DNA from 4 places in the Corynebacterium halotolerans YIM 70093 genome. Region 1 is predicted to be linked to each of the others. Evidence: predicted binding sites of a transcription regulator. Region 1 holds the regulator's gene; each other region holds the start of a gene.
The links. Region 1 encodes LexA, which represses DNA repair genes until DNA is damaged. Its sites were predicted from a motif close to CGAACANNTGTTCG; they were not measured.
Positions count from the first base shown of each region.

Region 2: the regulator LexA is predicted to act here: its motif matches at 1,596-1,609, upstream of A605_RS09665 (HNH endonuclease signature motif containing protein).
Region 3: the regulator LexA is predicted to act here: its motif matches at 1,306-1,319, upstream of A605_RS04265 (HNH endonuclease signature motif containing protein).
Region 4: the regulator LexA is predicted to act here: its motif matches at 2,277-2,290, upstream of A605_RS01255 (HNH endonuclease signature motif containing protein).

Region 1 covers NC_020302.1:1,819,066-1,823,370, forward strand. Annotated here, with positions in the region: gene hrpA (ATP-dependent RNA helicase HrpA) at 1-17, shown strand, start outside; gene nrdR (transcriptional regulator NrdR) at 18-485, opposite strand; gene lexA (transcriptional repressor LexA) at 1,229-1,945, shown strand; gene A605_RS08495 (DeoR/GlpR family DNA-binding transcription regulator) at 2,257-3,036, shown strand; gene ptsP (phosphoenolpyruvate--protein phosphotransferase) at 3,108-4,305, opposite strand, start outside.
Region 2 covers NC_020302.1:2,080,804-2,085,108, forward strand. Annotated here, with positions in the region: gene pknB (Stk1 family PASTA domain-containing Ser/Thr kinase) at 1-1,500, shown strand, start outside; gene A605_RS09665 (HNH endonuclease signature motif containing protein) at 1,731-2,972, shown strand; gene A605_RS09670 (class II 3-deoxy-7-phosphoheptulonate synthase) at 3,067-4,305, opposite strand, start outside.
Region 3 covers NC_020302.1:899,557-903,861, reverse strand. Annotated here, with positions in the region: gene pgi (glucose-6-phosphate isomerase) at 1-1,174, shown strand, start outside; gene A605_RS04265 (HNH endonuclease signature motif containing protein) at 1,496-2,746, shown strand; gene A605_RS04260 (class I SAM-dependent methyltransferase) at 2,757-3,296, opposite strand; gene A605_RS04255 (YccF domain-containing protein) at 3,390-3,803, opposite strand; gene A605_RS04250 (DUF1707 SHOCT-like domain-containing protein) at 3,999-4,305, shown strand, end outside.
Region 4 covers NC_020302.1:269,937-274,241, forward strand. Annotated here, with positions in the region: gene A605_RS01250 (glutamate synthase subunit beta) at 1-516, shown strand, start outside; gene A605_RS01255 (HNH endonuclease signature motif containing protein) at 682-2,205, opposite strand; gene A605_RS01260 (arabinosyltransferase domain-containing protein) at 2,384-4,305, opposite strand, start outside.

The DNA.
Region 1 (4,305 bases):
TGGACAAGCTCCGCTGATCAGACCCGCTCGGGCCGCTCGCGGTTGCGGCGGCGCATGAGGCGGATCTCGGACTCGAAGTCCTCGGCGCTCTCGAAGGACTTGTAGACGGAGGCGAAGCGCAGGTAGGCCACCTCGTCAAGCTCGCGCAGCGGCTCGAGGATGGCCAGGCCGATCTCGTTGGCGTTCACCTGAGAGCTGCCGTGGCTGCGGACGGTCTCCTCGACCTCCTGCGCGAGACGCTTGAGCGCGTCATCGGAGACGTCCCGGCCCTGGCAGGCCCGACGCACGCCGAGGATGACCTTCTCCCGGCTGAAGGGTTCGGTCAGGCCGTTGCGCTTGACCACCAGCAGAACCGCCTTCTCGATGGTGGTGAAGCGTCCCTGGCAGCTGGTGCATTCCCGGCGACGGCGGATGGCGGACCCGCCCTCGACGACGCGTGAATCAATGACGCGGGAGTGGTCGTGGTGGCAGAAGGGGCAGTACACGGGGAGGAATCCCTGGCCTTTCCGGTGTCGATGACGGGCGGGGCTCGGCTTATCAGCCTACCTCTCCCCCGCCGGCCCTCCGGGGCGGCCGCGTCACCGGGGATCCGGCACCGGGGTGGTCAGCGAACTCGGCTGCGCAGGGGGCGCCGCTTCCCCGCCGCCGCCGATGAAGAAGGTGCCGAGCACGACGCACAGCCCGAAGACCGCCCCCGTCAGATAGGCTCCACCCGCCGTGCCCTGCGGAGTCTCGCGGTCGCGCCCCACAGCGCGGCCTGGAAGCCGAGACTGAACTCGTCCCTCCGTTCGATTCGCTGGACGCAGAGTTCGAACATCGGCCACGTCCGCCTCCCCCTGCCCGCCCCGGACGGGATCCCAGACAGCCGCAGCCGGGACAATGGACGAGGAGGATGTACGGGCAGGGTGAGCTGGGTTAAGCTGGTTCAGCGAGGTGGTCATGGCGTCGTCCTTCCTGTCGCCGTCGAGCATATCCGGGCACCGGACGGTCTCGAACAGAACGCCCGTTCAGGTGTTCGATACCGCTTTCGTGTTCGATTTATAGCACCCACTCGAACACCTGTCCACACCGCCCGGGGAAATAGTCGAACATTAGTGCCAGTTCGTGATAGACATGTATTAGATGAATGGCCCGCGGCCATCCGCCGATTCGAACAACTCGACCGGCCACGCCGATCCCGCCAATCCGAGCCGACCACGCCCCGCCACCCACAAAGGAGTCCGCAGACATGGCACGCCAGAGCTCGAGGACCAAAGTCACCACCTCCCCCACCGGCAAGCCCGATCCCGCCTCCCTGTCCGACCGCCAGCGTCGCATCCTCGAGGTGATCCGCGACGCCGTGGTGCTGCGCGGCTACCCGCCGAGCATCCGCGAGATCGGTGACGCGGCCGGCCTCCAGTCCACCTCCTCGGTGGCCTATCAACTCAAGGAGCTCGAGAAGAAGGGCTTCCTGCGCCGGGACCCGAACAAGCCGCGGGCCGTGGACGTGCGCCACCTTCCGGACACCGACGGCCCCTCGAAGCCGGGACGCAAGGCATCCCCCGCCGCGGAAGCCCCGGCCGACGCCGGCGCCGCCAACTACATCCCGGTGGTGGGCAACATCGCCGCCGGCTCCCCGATCCTGGCCGACCAGCACGTCGACGACTACTTCCCGCTGCCCACCGAGATCGTCGGCGACGGCGAGCTCTACATGCTCAAGGTCATCGGCGAGTCCATGCGGGACGCCGGCATCCTCGACGGCGACTGGGTCGTCGTCCGCTCCCAGCCCGTGGCCGAGGAGGGCGAGTTCGTCGCCGCGCTCATCGACGGGGAGGCCACCGTCAAGGAGTTCCACCGCGATTCCACCGGCGTGTGGCTGCTGCCGCACAACGACGCCTACGCCCCGATCCCCGGTGAGAACGCCGAGATCATGGGCAAGGTTGTCTCCGTGATGCGCAAGCTCTAGCTTCCGGGCCACGGCCCACCCACGGGGCCGGCCCTCCCCTCCCGCCTTCAGGCGCCCACATGGGGCGCGCCCCGTGATCTGCTCTCTCACCCCCGGATTGGGTTGAGCTGTCCGACGGGAAAAGTCACATGTTCCCACGTGAACGGAAGGTGGTTCCGGACCCTCTGACCCGCATCTTCCGCCCCTTCGAGCCATTCCGCCGCTCCCCTGCCCACTGCCGACGTGGAAAAACCCGCCACCGGGGCGGACAAATTTGCCACAATGGCAGGCGTGGGCATCCGCCCGATCACCTTGTTTGTCTGTGAGGAAACATGTACGCAGAGGAGCGCCGCCGCCAGATCGCCTCTTTCACCGCCGTGGAGGGGCGTGTCAACGTCACCGAGTTGGCGAACCGGTTCGACGTGACGGCCGAGACCATCCGCCGTGACCTCGCCGTGCTCGACCGCGAGGGCGTGGTCCACCGTGTCCATGGCGGCGCCGTCGCCAGCCAGACCTTCCAGACCACCGAATTCTCGCTCGACGCCCGCTTCCGCTCCGCCCCGACCGCCAAGTCCGCGATCGCCCGGGCCGCCCTGCAGTTCCTCCCCGAGTCGGACGGCGGACTGTTCCTGGACTCCGGCTCGACGATCGGCACCCTGGCCGAGCTCATCGCGGAGCGACCACAGTCCCGGTACTGGTCGGTCGTGACCAACAGCCTGCCCATCGCCCTCAACCTGGCCAACAAGGGCCTTCCCGAGGTGCAGCTGCTCGGCGGCAGCGTCCGCGCCATCACCCAGGCCGTCGTCGGCGACACCGCACTGCGCACGCTGGCCCTGATGCGTGCCGACGTCGCCTTCATCGGCACCAATGCCCTGACCCTGGACCACGGCCTGTCCACCGCCGACGCGCAGGAGGCCGCCATCAAGGCGGCGATGGTCACCAACGCCCACAAGGTGGTCGTGCTGTGCGACTCCACCAAGCTGGGCAACGACTACCTGGTCAGCTTCGCCGGCATCGACGACATCGACGTCGTGATCACCGACCCCTCGGCCCCCGAGTCCTTCCTCACAGCCCTGCGCGACCGGGAGATCGAGGTCGTCGTCGCCGACTGATATGCGTGGACGAACAGGGGCGGGCCCCGGGGAATTCTCTCCCCGGGACCCGCCCCTGGTCTCTGCGTGGACTATGCCCGCAGCATGGTGCGCACGGTCTCGCGGGCCTCAGCGGCCCCCTCGGCCGCCAGTGCGGCGTCGGCGATCTCCCGGCAACGCTCCAGATCAACCTCGGCGAGCTGGGCGCCCACCCCGGCCACCGCGGTGGCGGCCGCGGACAGGGAGTTCACGCCCAGGCCCGTGAGCACACAGGCGAGTGCGGGGTCCGCGCCGGCCTCACCGCACACGCCGACGGGGATACCGGCCTCGGCGCCGGCCTCGCAGGTGTGGCGGACCAGCCGCAGCACGGCCGGTTGCCAGGGATCGGTCAGATGCGCCAGGCGCGGAGAGAGCCGGTCGGCGGCCATCGTGTACTGGGTCAGGTCATTGGTGCCGATGGACACGAAGTCCAGGTGCGGCATGATCTTGTCGGCCATGAGCACGGCGGCCGGGACCTCGATCATGGCGCCGGGTGTCAGGCCCCGCTCCCGGCACAGACCGGCGAACCACTTCGCCTCCTCTGCCGTGGCGACCATCGGCGCCATGACCCAGGTGGGGGCGTTGTCGCCGCGCCCCTCGGCGGCCCGGGCGATCGCGTCGAGCTGGCGGGTGAGCAGCCCCTCGTTGCCGTGGGCGATGCGCAGACCCCGCACCCCGAGGGCCGGGTTCTCCTCCTCGTCGAGGTTGGCGTAGGCGATCGGCTTGTCGGAGCCGGCGTCGAGGGTGCGGATGACGACCTTGGACTCCGGGAAGGCGTCGAAGACCCGGCGGTAGACTCTCGCCTGCTCATCGACGCCCGGCTCCTCGGTCGTGGACAGGAAGCTCATCTCCGTGCGGTAGAGGCCCACCCCCTCCACCTGGGCGTCGGAGGCGAGGCGGGCGGCGTTGCCGTCGGCGACGTTCGCCAGCAGTTGCACCCGGTGCCCGTCCGAGGTCCGGCCCGGGCCGCGCCACTGCGCGATGAGGGCGGCGCGTTCGCGGGACTCGGCGACGGCGGCGAGGGCGAGATCCGGATCGGCGCCGCGGGTGACGGTGCCCAGGGCACCGTCGACGAGCACCATCTCGTCGGCGGGGATGTCACGGACGGTGGCGCCGACGGCGACGATGCAGGGCAGGTTGAGCTGCCGGGCGATGATCGCGGTGTGGCTGGTCGGGCCGCCGAGCTCGGTGACCAGGGCGACGACGTGGTCGGTGTCGAGGGTGGCGGTGTCGGCGGGTGAGAGATCCTCG
Region 2 (4,305 bases), 260 kb from region 1:
GACGACGTCGCCGGGGAGCTGGCGCTGCCGGCCTTCACTGTGCCGGTGCCGCGCAACTCCGCCGCCCACCGTGCCGCGGCGGTGCCCACCGACACCACCGACATCGTCGGGCCACTCGAGGCCACCGGCATCATCGGCCCGACCGCCGCGGCCCCGGACCCCACCGACGAGACCGCTGTGTTCGGTCCCGTCGGGCCCGCGGACACCCCCTCTCCCTCCGAGACCTCCATCCTGCCCTCCGGACCGCCGGCCCCCTACCCGGATCCGGCGGCCCCGCAGGCTCCCCCGGCGGTGCCTGCCCGGCGCGAGGACACCGGTGACATCGACGGGGACGACGCCGGGGACGCCGACGCCACCGCCCTGTCGGTCGCGGCCCTCAATGACCCGGACCTGCCGGTGGAGCCGAAGCCGGTGACCAACCGCTCGCGGGTGGGGCTGGTCGTGTGGCTGGTGGTCATCGTGGCGCTCACCGCGGCGGTGGCCGTCGGCGCGTGGTGGTTCGGTTCGGGGCGTTACGGGGAGATCCCGCAGGTGCTGGGAATGGACCGCGTGGAGGCCGTCGCCACCGTCGAGGAGGCCGGGTTCACCACCGCCACCCGCATCGTCTACAGCAATGAAGTGCCCTCGGACCAGATCGCCGGCACCGAGCCGCCCATCGGCGACCGCCTGGTGCGCGGCGAGGAGGTCACGGTGCTGGTCTCCCAGGGGCAGCCGACCGTGCCCGACGTGCCCACCGGCGCGGACGTCGAGACGTACCGCTCGCTGGCGGCCGAACGCACCCTGGAGACCGCCACCGGGGAGCAGGTCTACTCGGACAGCGTTCCGCCTGGCGTGATCGCCGAGACGGAGCCGTCGCCGGGTGAGCCCGTCCCGATCGGCTCCACGGTGACGGTGCACGTCTCCCGTGGGCCGCAGCCCATCGACGTGCCGGACGTGGTGGGCATGGACCGCAGCGAGGCGCGTTCCGTCCTCGAGGACGCCGGGCTGGTGGTCGGCTCGGTGACGGAGGAGTTCAGTGACGACGCCCCGGCGGACCAGGTCACCGACGTCAACCCGACGGCCGGCACGTCGCTCGAGCGTGGCTCGGAGGTGGACCTGGTCGTCTCGAACGCGGCGACGGTCCCGGATGTGACCGGCATGAACAGCGACGAGGCCGAGCAGGCGGTCGAGGATGCCGGCTTCGACGTCGACGTCACCCGCGACAACGACGAGACCGGCTCCGCGGCCGACACCGTGGTGAAGGTCTCCCCCGCTCCGGGCACCCACATCGACCCGGCCGAGGTCGGCGACACGGAGGTGGTGCTCACCGTGCCGGGCAGGATCACGGTGCCCTCGGTGACCGGCATGTCGCTGGACGAGGCGGAGCAGACGATCGAGGGGGCGGGGTTGCGCTTCAGCAAGCGCGGGGACGGCGACGGCCAGGTGACAAGCCAGGAGCCGGCGGCCGGCGAGGTGGTCAACGACCGGTCGCGGGTGCGCGTGCGCGCCGAGGGGGACTAGCGCGGCTGCCCTGTTCCCGCAGGTGGGCGCGGGGACTCACTATAAACCGGGTGGCTGAGAAGGCCCGTGTCCGGGCGCTGTTCTAGGGTTCATGTCGAACACCTGATCTAATGACTGTTCCCTGCGAGCCCTTCACCCCGGAGGTGATGTGCCCCTTGCCCGCCCCGACGCCCTCCCCGATATCCACCCCACCCCCGCGGAACCCTTCCGCCTACTACGCGGTGTGTTCCGTGACGGATCCGGTCGCCGTACGTCGGCACCGGCTGCTGCGCGCCGAACACGAGTTGTGGGCCGAGGTGCTGCCCGGTGAGATCGACGTCCTCGACACCGAGAGCGTCGCCACGCTGACCGCCCGCCTGTACCGCTCCACCGGCTACTCCGAGACCTACCTCGTCGACGCGATCCACGCCTACGCCACCCTCGCCGAACTTCCCCGCCTGCGCGCCCTCCAGGACGAACTGTGCCACCTGGATCTCTACCGGCTGCGCATCATCAGCGACACCCTCCTCAAGGCCGACCACGACGATTCCGCGATGATGGCGACGATCGACGAGGCGCTGACCGACTACCTGACCCCGAAACGCGCCAACCAGGTGCTGCCGAACAAACAGGCGCTGCGGCGCAAGATCAACCAGATCCTCAAGTCCCTGGACACCACCATCGCCACCGACGACAAGCCGGCGGACGGCGACGAGGGCACGGACGCGCAGCGCTACGACATGGCCGTCGACCCGGACGGCACCGCGCACCTGCACGCCTCCCTCGACGCGGCGACGGGCACGGCCGTCGACACGCGCGTGCGTGCCCACGCCCAGGCCGTCGGCATGACCCTGCTGGAGGCACTCGTCGATCTGCTCCTCGGCGCGGAGGGCACGAAGGTGGTGCTCAACATGTACAAGGCCGGCGACCGGCCCGACTCCCCGGCCTACGTGCCCGGCGCGGGCCACCTCAGTGAGTGTGAGGAGGAACGGATGATGGCCCGGGTGACCCACACCCGCGACATCGACGCCTACGCCGACGTCGAGGCCGAGGGCTACCAGACCCCGGAGACGATCGCGGCCTACGTCGAGGGTCGCGACGGTGTGTGCCGGTGGCCGGGCTGCGATCGCCCGGCCCCCCGCTGCCAGAAGGACCACCGCATCGACTACGCCGACGGCGGGCCGACCGCCGCGGGAAATCTGGTCTCGCTGTGCCAGCACCACCACAACGAGAAGACCGCCCGTCGGGCGTTCTACCTCCTCGACCCCGAGACGGACGTGGTGTACTGGCTGTTCGACGACCAGTCCTGGGCATGTGACGAGCCGCAGGGTCCGCTGGCCGGACAATCACGCCGCTGGCAGACCACCGTGGGTCAGCGACTGACGGCCAGGCGCAACCGGGCCCGCCGGGAGGCGCAGCTGCGCAAGCGGCAGCGCGAGGAGGCCCGGGGTGAGGGGACCGGGTGGGAGGAGGACGGCCACCCACCATTCTGACCGGTGGGCGCCCCGGCAAAGGCGGGGGACCGCGCCCTCCCCGGTGACGGGGAGGACACGGTCCCGGGCAGGGGGGGTCTGTGTACCGGCGCGGCTAGTTGCGCAGCATCTCCGCGACGAGGAACGCCAGCTCGAGCGACTGCTGGGTGTTCAGGCGCGGGTCGCAGGCGGACTCGTAGCGGCCCGGCAGATCCACGTCGGCGATGTCCTCGGCGCCACCCAGGCACTCGGTGACGTTCTCACCCGTCAGCTCGATGTGGATACCGCCCGGGTGGGTGCCCAGGGCGCGGTGGACCTCGAAGAAGCCCTGCACCTCGTCGATGACCTTGTCGAAGTGGCGGGTCTTGTAGCCGTTGGAGGCGGTGAAGGTGTTGCCGTGCATCGGGTCGGACTGCCAGATCACCTTGTGGCCGGCCTCCTCGACGGCCTGGACGACCGCCGGCAGGACGGTGCGGACCTTGTCGTGGCCCATGCGCGCGACCATGGTCAGGCGGCCCGGCTCACGGTTCGGGTCGAGCTTCCCGGCGTAGGCCACGGCCTCCTCCGGGGTGATCGTCGGGCCGATCTTGATGCCGACCGGGTTGGCGATCAGGGCGGCGAAGTTGACGTGGAAGTCGTCCATGCCGCGGGTGCGCTCACCGATCCACAGTTGGTGGGCGGACTGGTCGTAGAGCTTGAGCTCGCCGTTCTCGTCCTCCCCCAGACGCAGCATGGCGCGCTCGTAGTCGACCAGCAGCGCCTCGTGGGAGGAGAAGATGTCGGAGGTGCGCAGGGTATCGTCGTGGACCCCGCAGGCGTCCATGAAGCGCAGGCCGCGCTCGATCTCGCCCGCGAGCGCCTCGTAGCGGGCGCCCGCCGGGGAGTTGGCGACGAACTCGCGGTTCCACTCGTGCACCCGGTTGAGGTCGGCCGTACCCGAGGCGGTCAGGGCGCGCACGAGGTTCATGGCGGCCGAGGAGTTGGCGTAGGCGCGGATCATGCGGGCCGGGTCGTGGCGGCGGGACTCGGGGGTGGCCGCCACGCCGTTGACGATGTCGCCGCGGTAGTTCGGCAGACCGTTGGCGTCCAGATCGGCCGAGCGCGGCTTGGCGTACTGGCCGGCGATACGCGCCAGCTTGACCACCGGGGTCGACGCGCCGTAGGTCAGCACGACGGCCATCTGGAGCAGGGTCTTGATGTTGGCGCGGATGTGCGGCTCGGTGTTGGACTCGAAGGTCTCGGCGCAGTCACCGCCCTGCAGCAGGAAGGCCCGGCCGTTGGCGACATCGGCGAGCCTGGCCTTGAGCTCGATGATCTCGGGCGCGACGACGATCGGCGGCACCGACTCGAGGAG
Region 3 (4,305 bases), 920 kb from region 1:
GGATCTGGGCCCGGCCATGGCCACCCGGGCACTGCGCTCGTACGCCACCGCCGGTATCACCGCGGAGTTCGTCTCCAACGTCGATCCGGCGGACCTGGTCTCGGTCCTGGATGAGCTCGATCCGGGTTCCACCCTGTTCATCGTGGCCTCCAAGACCTTCACCACCCAGGAGACCCTGGCCAACGCCCACGCCGCGAAGCGTTGGCTGCTCGACGCCTTCGACGGGGACGAGTCGGCCGTCGCCAAGCACTTCGTCGCGGTGAGCACCAACGCGGAGAAGGTCGCCGAGTTCGGCATCGACACCGCCAACATGTTCCCGTTCTGGGACTGGGTGGGCGGGCGCTACTCCGTCGACTCCGCCATCGGCCTGTCGCTCATGGCGGTCATCGGCCCCCTGGACTTCATGCGCTTCCTCGAGGGTTTCCGGGCGATGGACGAGCACTTCCGCTCCACGCAGTTCGACCAGAACGTGCCCGTGCTCATGGCGCTGCTGGGCGTCTGGTACGCCAACTTCCACGGCGCGGACACCCACGCGGTACTCCCCTACTCCCAGGACCTGGCACGTTTCCCCGCCTACCTGCAGCAGCTGACCATGGAGTCCAACGGCAAGTCCGTGCGTCGCGACGGCGGGGCCGTGGAGTACGGCACCGGTGAGATCTACTGGGGCGAGCCGGGCACCAACGGTCAGCACGCCTTCTTCCAGCTCATGCACCAGGGCACCCGCATCGTGCCGGCCGACTTCATCGGCTTCGCCCGTCCGAAGGAGGACCTGCCCACCGCCACCGGTGAGGGTTCCATGCACGACCTGCTCATGGGCAATTTCTTCGCCCAGACCAAGGTACTGGCCTTCGGAAAGACGGCCGGGGAGATCGAGGCGGAGGGGGTCGATGCCGCGCTCGTTCCGCACAAGGTCATGCCCGGTAACCGCCCCTCGACGACCATCCTCGCCGAGGAGCTCACCCCGGCCGTGCTCGGCGCGTTGATCGCGCTCTACGAGCACATCACCTTCGTCCAGGGCGTCATCTGGGACATCAACTCCTTCGACCAGTGGGGCGTGGAGCTGGGCAAGCAACAGGCCAAGTCACTGGCCGCGGCCGTCTCCGGCGAGGAGGGGCCCGACTCCGGCGACGCCTCCACCGACGCGCTGATCAGCTGGTACCGCTCGCAGCGCTAGAACGCTTATCGACGCCGCGTTCGACGGCGTCGGCCCCCGCGAGCAGGAAGTCCTCCTGCTCGCGGGGGTTTATTCATGTGAATCACCCCCGCGGGGGTGGTCGTGTCCATGGCATGTCCTAACTTGGCAATCGAACACATGATCTGGTGTTCGAACTGCTTCACAGCCATGACGAACCGACCACCTTCCAGGGAGGTGATCTTTCCCATTACCGGTACGAATGCCCCTGAAGCCTACTTCTCCGTCTGCTCCACCTCGGACCCACTGGCGGCGACGCGTCGTTTAGCACGCGTGGCCGAATACAAGTCCTGGCGGGCGTGCATGCCCACGGATTTTCACGCCGACGAACGCGACTGGACCACAGTCGCCGCCGGCCTGGCCCGTTCGATCGGCAGCTCCCCGCGCTTCATCGCCTCGAATCTGGAGGCCCTGGACACCCTCGACAAACTGCCCGCCCTGCGGGAGCTGGTCGAGGAGCTGCACCACCTGGACATGTTCCACCTGAGAAAGATCGACGAGGCGCTGATCGGACTGTCGACCGACCTCTACGACGACCCCTTCTTCTGGGAAACCCTCGACGACATCCTCACCGAGCACCTCTCCCCCACCCGTCCCAACCCGCTGCTGCCCACCCCGGCGTCGATCACCCGCAAGATCCGGGGAGTGATCCGGATGCTGGAGAAGATCGAGGAAACGGAGGACACTGCGGGCATGGAGGACGCAGAGAACCCGGATGAGCCTGAAGGCGTCGACGACGCCGAGGAATCCCGGGCGTCGAACTCCTACCGCTCCCACACCGACGCCGACGGTTCGGTGACCACTGAGTTCCGCCTGGATGCGCTGACCTACGCGAGCGTCGAGAAGGCCGTGCGCACCTACGCCACCGAGCACGGCTGCAGCTTCGCCCGGGCCCTCACGGCTCTCCTGCTGGAGAAGATCCAGGTCCAGGTGGTCCTCGACGTCTACCTCGCCCACGACGTCGACGACGCCCCCGGTTTCCTCCAGCCCGTCGGTTGGCTGGACCGGGAATGCACCGAACGCGCGGTGGAGATGGCCGCCAAGGTCCGGGACATGGCCGAGGCGGCCGAGGCGGAGGTGGCGGGCTACCGGCCCAACCCGGCCATCCGGGCCTACCTGGAGGGCCGCGACGGCACCTGCCGCTGGCCCGGCTGCAACCGGCCGGCGGTCTACTCTCAGAAAGACCACCGGATCAACCACCGCGACGGCGGCCCCACGGCGGCCGCCAACATGGTGTGCCTGTGCCAGCACCACCACAACCGGAAGTCGGACGGCCAGGTCCACTACGCGCTCGACGCCCACACCGGCGACGTGATCTGGCTCTTCGCCGACGGTCGGTGGGTGGTCGACGAGGCGGAGGGGCCGCTGGCACCGAAGCAGCGTCGCTGGGTGCAGACGTTGAGCCAGCGCCGCGCCCGCCGCCACGAACGCGCCCGCGCGAAGGCCGAGGCCCGGCGTCGGGAGCAGAGCCGGAAGGGGCCCCGCCCCGGACCGGCCGGACAGCACCCGCCCCGGATGATCAGGGAGGAGCAGGATGACGCGCCACCCTTCTGAGCCGGGGGCATCACCCCGGCCGGGTCCACTTGAGGGTGTGGCGGAAGCCCTGCCGGCGGCGCACCCGCAGCCCGGGCATCACCTCGGCGCCCACGGTCCGCAGTTCATCCAGCGCGAGCGTGGGTTCAACGGTCCGGAAGGCGGGTTCGGCGATCGCCCCGCGGTTGACCCGCGGGTGTTTGAGGACGCCGATCACCGGATTCGTCGCGGCGTTGAGCACGTCCCAGGCGAGGTCGACCGCGCCGTCGACACGCGCCAGCCCGACGCAGAGGAAGCGCCCTCCGGGGTTGAGCAACCCGACGACCTGCTCCAGGGCCTCGCGGGCCCGCAGGTGGTGGAGCACCGCGACCATGGTGACGACGTCGAAGCGGCCGCGCACCTCCGCCAACCCGCCGACCCGGAAGGCGGCGTTGGCGGGCACACCCCGGGCCCGCGCGGCATCGATGATCGCCGGGTCGGTGTCGATGCCCGTGACCTGCCCGACGTGCGGGGCCAGCCGGCGCACCAGCCGGCCTTCCCCGTAACCGACGTCGAGCGCGGCTCCCCGCACCGGCGGCAGCGACCGCAGGAGTCAGGGATGGAAGTGGTCGTTGTGGCTCCAGGGGTGTCGGGCGTTGAGGGCCGCGAGTACTTCCCGGATCACCTACAGCTTGACCATCGGTTCATAGCCGTACGGGATCTGGTCGGAGGGCACGATCTGTTTGCCGAAGGGGAAGCAGGTCACGGGGATCATCTTGATGTTCGCGATCGCCAGCGGGATGCCGATGATGGTGATGGCCTGCGCCGCCGCCGTGGTGATGTGGCCGATGGCCAGCCACAGCCCGGCGATCACGAACCAGATGGCGTTCGTGACGGTGGACAGTCCCCCTGCCCCCTCCACCGGTTGGATGACGGAGCGGCCGAAGGGCCAGATGGCGAAGGAGGCCATGCGGAAGGAGGCCACGCCGGCGGGGATGGTGATGATCAGGATGCAGGCGATGATGCCGAAGAGGAAGTAGCCGAGAGCGAGGAAGAAACCACCGAAGACGAACCAGATGAGGTTGAGGATGAGCTTCATGGGTCCACGCTAGCGAAAACAGGACCGGAGTACCCGTGCGGCGGTGACCATCCGACATCCGGTCCTGACGGCCCTGACCACGCGGTTGACGACCTCGCGGCTTGCTGCTGACGGGCACGCTCCGCGGGGTCCACGTCGAGGACCAGTTAACGAAGACGCCGACGCGGCGGGACGGCGAGCGCTAACTTTGGTGTCATGGATGATCACCTGCGCCTGAGCGACTCCGACCGCATCCATGCCCTGCAGGCGCTGTCCACCCACTACACGGACGGGCGCCTCGACGACGGCGAGTTCGACGAGCGCACCCGGGCCGCCACGACGGCCCGCACGGTCGGGGAGCTGCGGCCGCTCTTCTCCGACCTGCCCGGGGGCCTGCCCTTCCGGGCGGACCCGGAGGGCTTCCAGGCGCTGCTCCCCGTCACCCCGCAGGAGCCGGGCCGCGCCGTGTCCGCGCACGACGCCGAGCTGCGGGAGATGCAGCAGATCAGGAACCGGGGCAGGA
Region 4 (4,305 bases), 1.5 Mb from region 1:
ACCGGCGACGAATCGGCCGAGGAGATCGAGGCCCTCGGTCTCGCGGTGCGCGGTACCGGGCAGCCCCTGGGCAACCGCGTCTTCACGGCCAACACCGTCTCCTTCCACGGGGAGGATGGCAGGGTCGGGCGGGTCCGCGCCAACGAGGTCGAGGTCGTCGACGGTAGGCGCGTGCCCGTGCCCGGCACCGACTTCGAGGTCGACGCCGACCTCGTGCTCATCGCCCTGGGCTTCACCGGCACCGAGCGCGGCGGCCTGGCCGAGGAGCTGGGGGTGGAGTTCGACGACCGTGGCCGCATGGTCCGCGACGGGCGGTACCGCGCGCGCCTCCGCCCGGTGGCCGGCGGGCCGGTGCCGCGGGTCTACGTCGCCGGCGACAACGGCCGCGGTCAGTCGCTCATCGTCTGGGCGATCGCCGAGGGACGGGCCGCCGCGGCGGCCGTCGACGCGGATCTCATGGGCGAGACGGCCCTGCCGGTCGCGGTGGAGCCGACGACCGTGGCGCTGAAGGCCTGAGGCCGGAGGCGCGGCGAAGCGGCCTGCAGCAGGGGCCTGTGGGGGACCGGCTGTGAGAACGACGGAAACCGCGTACGCTCCCGGTCCCGGCACCTCACCGTGGGAAGGAAACGGCGAGCGATCGGGGTGGTGTAGAGGGCGGACCCGCCGGGTGGCGTCCTCCGCTCACGCGGGGACGTCGAACAGTCCGGGATCGTCCGGGCCGTGGATCGGTGGTGATGGGGAACCCGGTGGTTCGGGCCCGGGTGGATCCGCGGTCCCGGCACCCGGCGGCGCGCCCGTCTCCGGCGGCGCTTCCTTCCGCCCGCGGATCTTGGCCCCCGCGGACCGGTTCTGGGCCACCGTGTCATTGAACCGGAGCTCGTCCGCCCCGGCCGCCCGGAATCCGGCCCTGCCGGTGGCGGGGTCCCGTTCCGAGTGTCCGAGGCCACCCGCCCCGTCGCGTTCGTCCCGGTTGAGGGCGTGGTGCGTGGGGCACAGGATGGTGAGGTTCTCGATGTCGGTGTTGCCGCCCATGGACCAGGGCACCAGGTGGTGGACATCGCATTCGTCGCCGTGGTTGTCGCAGCCCGGTCGGGTGCACACCAGCTCGGAGGCGAGCAGGGCGATGCGCTGGTAGAAGTTCGCCGTGCGCCGCGCCCGCCCGACGTCCAGGGATTGGCCCCTGTCGTCGTGGAGGACCACGAAGTCGGAGTCGGCGGCGCCGAGCCGCAGCAGGGCGAGGGGGTCGAGGAGATCCCCACCGGCGGTGGGGAAGCGGGAGTCGAGCGTCATGTTCTCGATGTCGTCGACGGTCATGGAGATCAGCACGGATCCCGCCCCCCGGACCTTCGGCTCCTTCGTGTTCAGGAAGGTCCGGCAGGCGTGGGCCAGCTGGTCCGCCCGCCGCTGGTCGATGGTGCGTTTGTCGTCCTCATCGTCCACGGAGGACGTCCCCGACCTCGGGTTGACCGCGGCACGGACGAGGGCGGCCATGTCTGCCGGCAGGTAGCCGTCGATCCGCACTCCGCCGTCGGCGTCGGGACGGGAGAGGCGCAGACGACGCTTGCGCAGCGCGGCGAAGGGGTCCTTCTTTCCGTCGGGCTGCGTGGCTGCCGCGTTGGCCCTGCGGACCTGCTCCCGGACCCAGGCCCGCAGGTCCTGCACGTCGCGGCGCTCGGCCTCGCTCAGTGACTGAGACAGCAGCTCCAGGCGACCTGGGACGGCGTGTTTCGACAGGTGGGTCAGCTCCCGCTCGATGATCCTGCGTTTCTCGGCCGAGGCGGACTTTCTCCGTGCCTCCTCCTGGGCGCGGCGCTCCCGCTCGCGACGTCGTTCGGCCTCGCGTCGGGCTTCCCCGTTGTCGGTCTCGTCCTCGCCGGGGTCGGGTGTGGGCTCCACCGGCGGGGCGTAGAGGTCCTCGGCCTGCCGCAGCCGCGAGAACGCCTCGCCCCGCGAGACCCCCAGTCCGTCGGTGAGGTAGTCCACGGTGCGCGTCGAACCCACCAGGCGCCCGGCCGAGTGGAGATCGGCGAGCCAGGCGAAGGAGGCGTCGACGGCGGCCTTGGTGGACATCGCCCGCTCAAGGCGCTCGAGGTCCCCGCGGATGGCGGCGAACGGCAAGGTGTCCGGCTCGGCCATCAGCTCAGCCAGTTCTCTCAGCGCCTTTTCGGCCTGATCGACCAGATCGCTTATCCTCTGCTCAAGCATTATTTCCACCCCCCGGTTTCGCTTGCATGTTCGAGGTTAGCTCAATGGCGCAACACATACAAGCCCCGAGGCGAACATATTTTCCATATGCTCCTCGCGCTCCCTCGCCCCACTCCCGTCCCACGCCGAAGGCCCGGATCCCACGCAGGGGATCCGGGCCTCAGACCGGCGACAGGAGCTAGCCGTCGATCTTCATGTCGCTCGGGTGCCACAGGCCGGAGCGCTGGATCGTCTCGGTGTCGATCTCGGCGTTGTCCGGTGCCTGGCCCTCCGAGTTGGCGCGACGCAGGTAGATCTCGATGGATCCCCAGTCCCGGTGCCAGTCGTCCTTCGTGTAGCTCGGCAGCTCGAAGGACCAGTTCACGGCCTCGGCGGTGCCCATGACGCCGCCGCCCTCGTAGTCCTGGAACGGAGTCAGCGTGGCCTTGCCCGGGTGGTCGGGGGAAATGCGGTACTCCGGAATCTCCGCCACGCCGGCGTAGTGGTCGAAGGTGCGCTGGCAGGGGAACTGCAGCGCCACGGACCAGTCGAGCAGACCCGGCTTCTCGGATCCGACGACGTTGTCCAGCGAGTCCAGGGTGGGCACGCGCGGCGGGGTGAACGCCAGCCACTGCTCGGGGTCGAGACTGTGGTCGGTGGCGGAGACGCGCACGACGTCGGCCTCCTCCGGCAGGGCGTCGAGCGGCAGGCGCAGGTTGCGCCACGACGGCTGCGGGCCGATGTCGAGCATCTCCAGTTCGCCGACCGACTCGGGATCGACCTCCCCGTCGGGGCCGCGGGTGCCGTACTCGAGGACGAGCTCCTGGCCCTCGTGGAGCACGCCGTTGATGTCGTGGTGCTCGATGCGGCCGGCCGCGGAGACGACCAGCAGTGGCGCGTCCTCCCGCTGCTCGGCGGGCAGCTCGTACCAGGCGGTGGTGATCTCCGCGGGGTACTGCGGGCCGGAGGTCCAGGAGCCGACGACCGGGACCTCGGTGTAGTCGAGGTTGAACGGCAGGCGGGCGCGCGAGCCGTTGACGCCGACGTCGCCACGCACACCACCGGTGTTGCCGGTCTCCTGGCCGGTGGCCTCCTCGGAGCCACCCGCGTTGTCGGTGTCGGCGATCGCGCCGACGGACGAGGTGGACACCACGTCCTGGGTGATGGACGGCGGGAGGTTGTTGGCCTCGAAGCCGCGGTTGTCCTCACTTTCGAGGGACTCGCCCAGCCCGACATCCCCGGCCGGGGTCAGGAAGGAGTCGTTGGAGTTCGTCTCGACGAGCGCGTCGTTGGCCAGGCCGCAGGTCTGACCGCCGAGCGCGCGCAGGTTGCCCAGGCCGACGGTGTAGGCGGGGTACTGGTCGATGAAGGCCTTGGTGAAGGACGCCATGGAGAAGCCGACGATGAGCACACACGACACCGCGATCGGGGCGGCGGCCACCCCGGTGAAGCGGCGCAGCCTCTGCTTCCGCTCCTCCCGGTACTCATCGAGCTCGCCGAGGGCCTCGGCGCGGGCGCTGCGGACGTCGCCGATGAAGGACTGGATGACGCCGATGAGAAGTACCGCCAGGGCGATGAACAGCACGATCGTGGACGCCTCGACGCCCTGGTACTGGACGGTCTTGTCGAACCACGGGATGCCGAAGCTGGAGACGTACCACCAGCCGTTGATGCCGGCCAGGGAGATCGCCAGGATGAACAGCACGGCGCCGATGAACAGGGTCCGCGTCCGCGAGGAGCGCAGGGCCATGTAGCTCAGCGCCACCGCGGCCAGGGCCGCCAGGGCGCCGGCGATGCCCGCGTACACGCCGAAGTGGTGCGTCCACTTCGTCGGCGTGAACATCATGAAGAACATGGTGCCGAAGATGATCAGCACCAGGCGCAGGGACGGTCCCTTCGCCGCGCCCGGCACCCGACCGTTGCGCAGGATGGAGGCGATGACCACCGCCAGGCACAGGAACATCATGAGCACGGCGAAGCGGCGGGTGAGCGAGCCGTCGACCGTCTGCTCCATGAGCGTCTGGTAGCGGACCCACTCGTCGTACCAGTCCAGGGCCGGGCCCTTCGCGGCGCGCACCCGGATCGACTCCATGACGGTCGCCCACGTCTGGTCGCCGAACA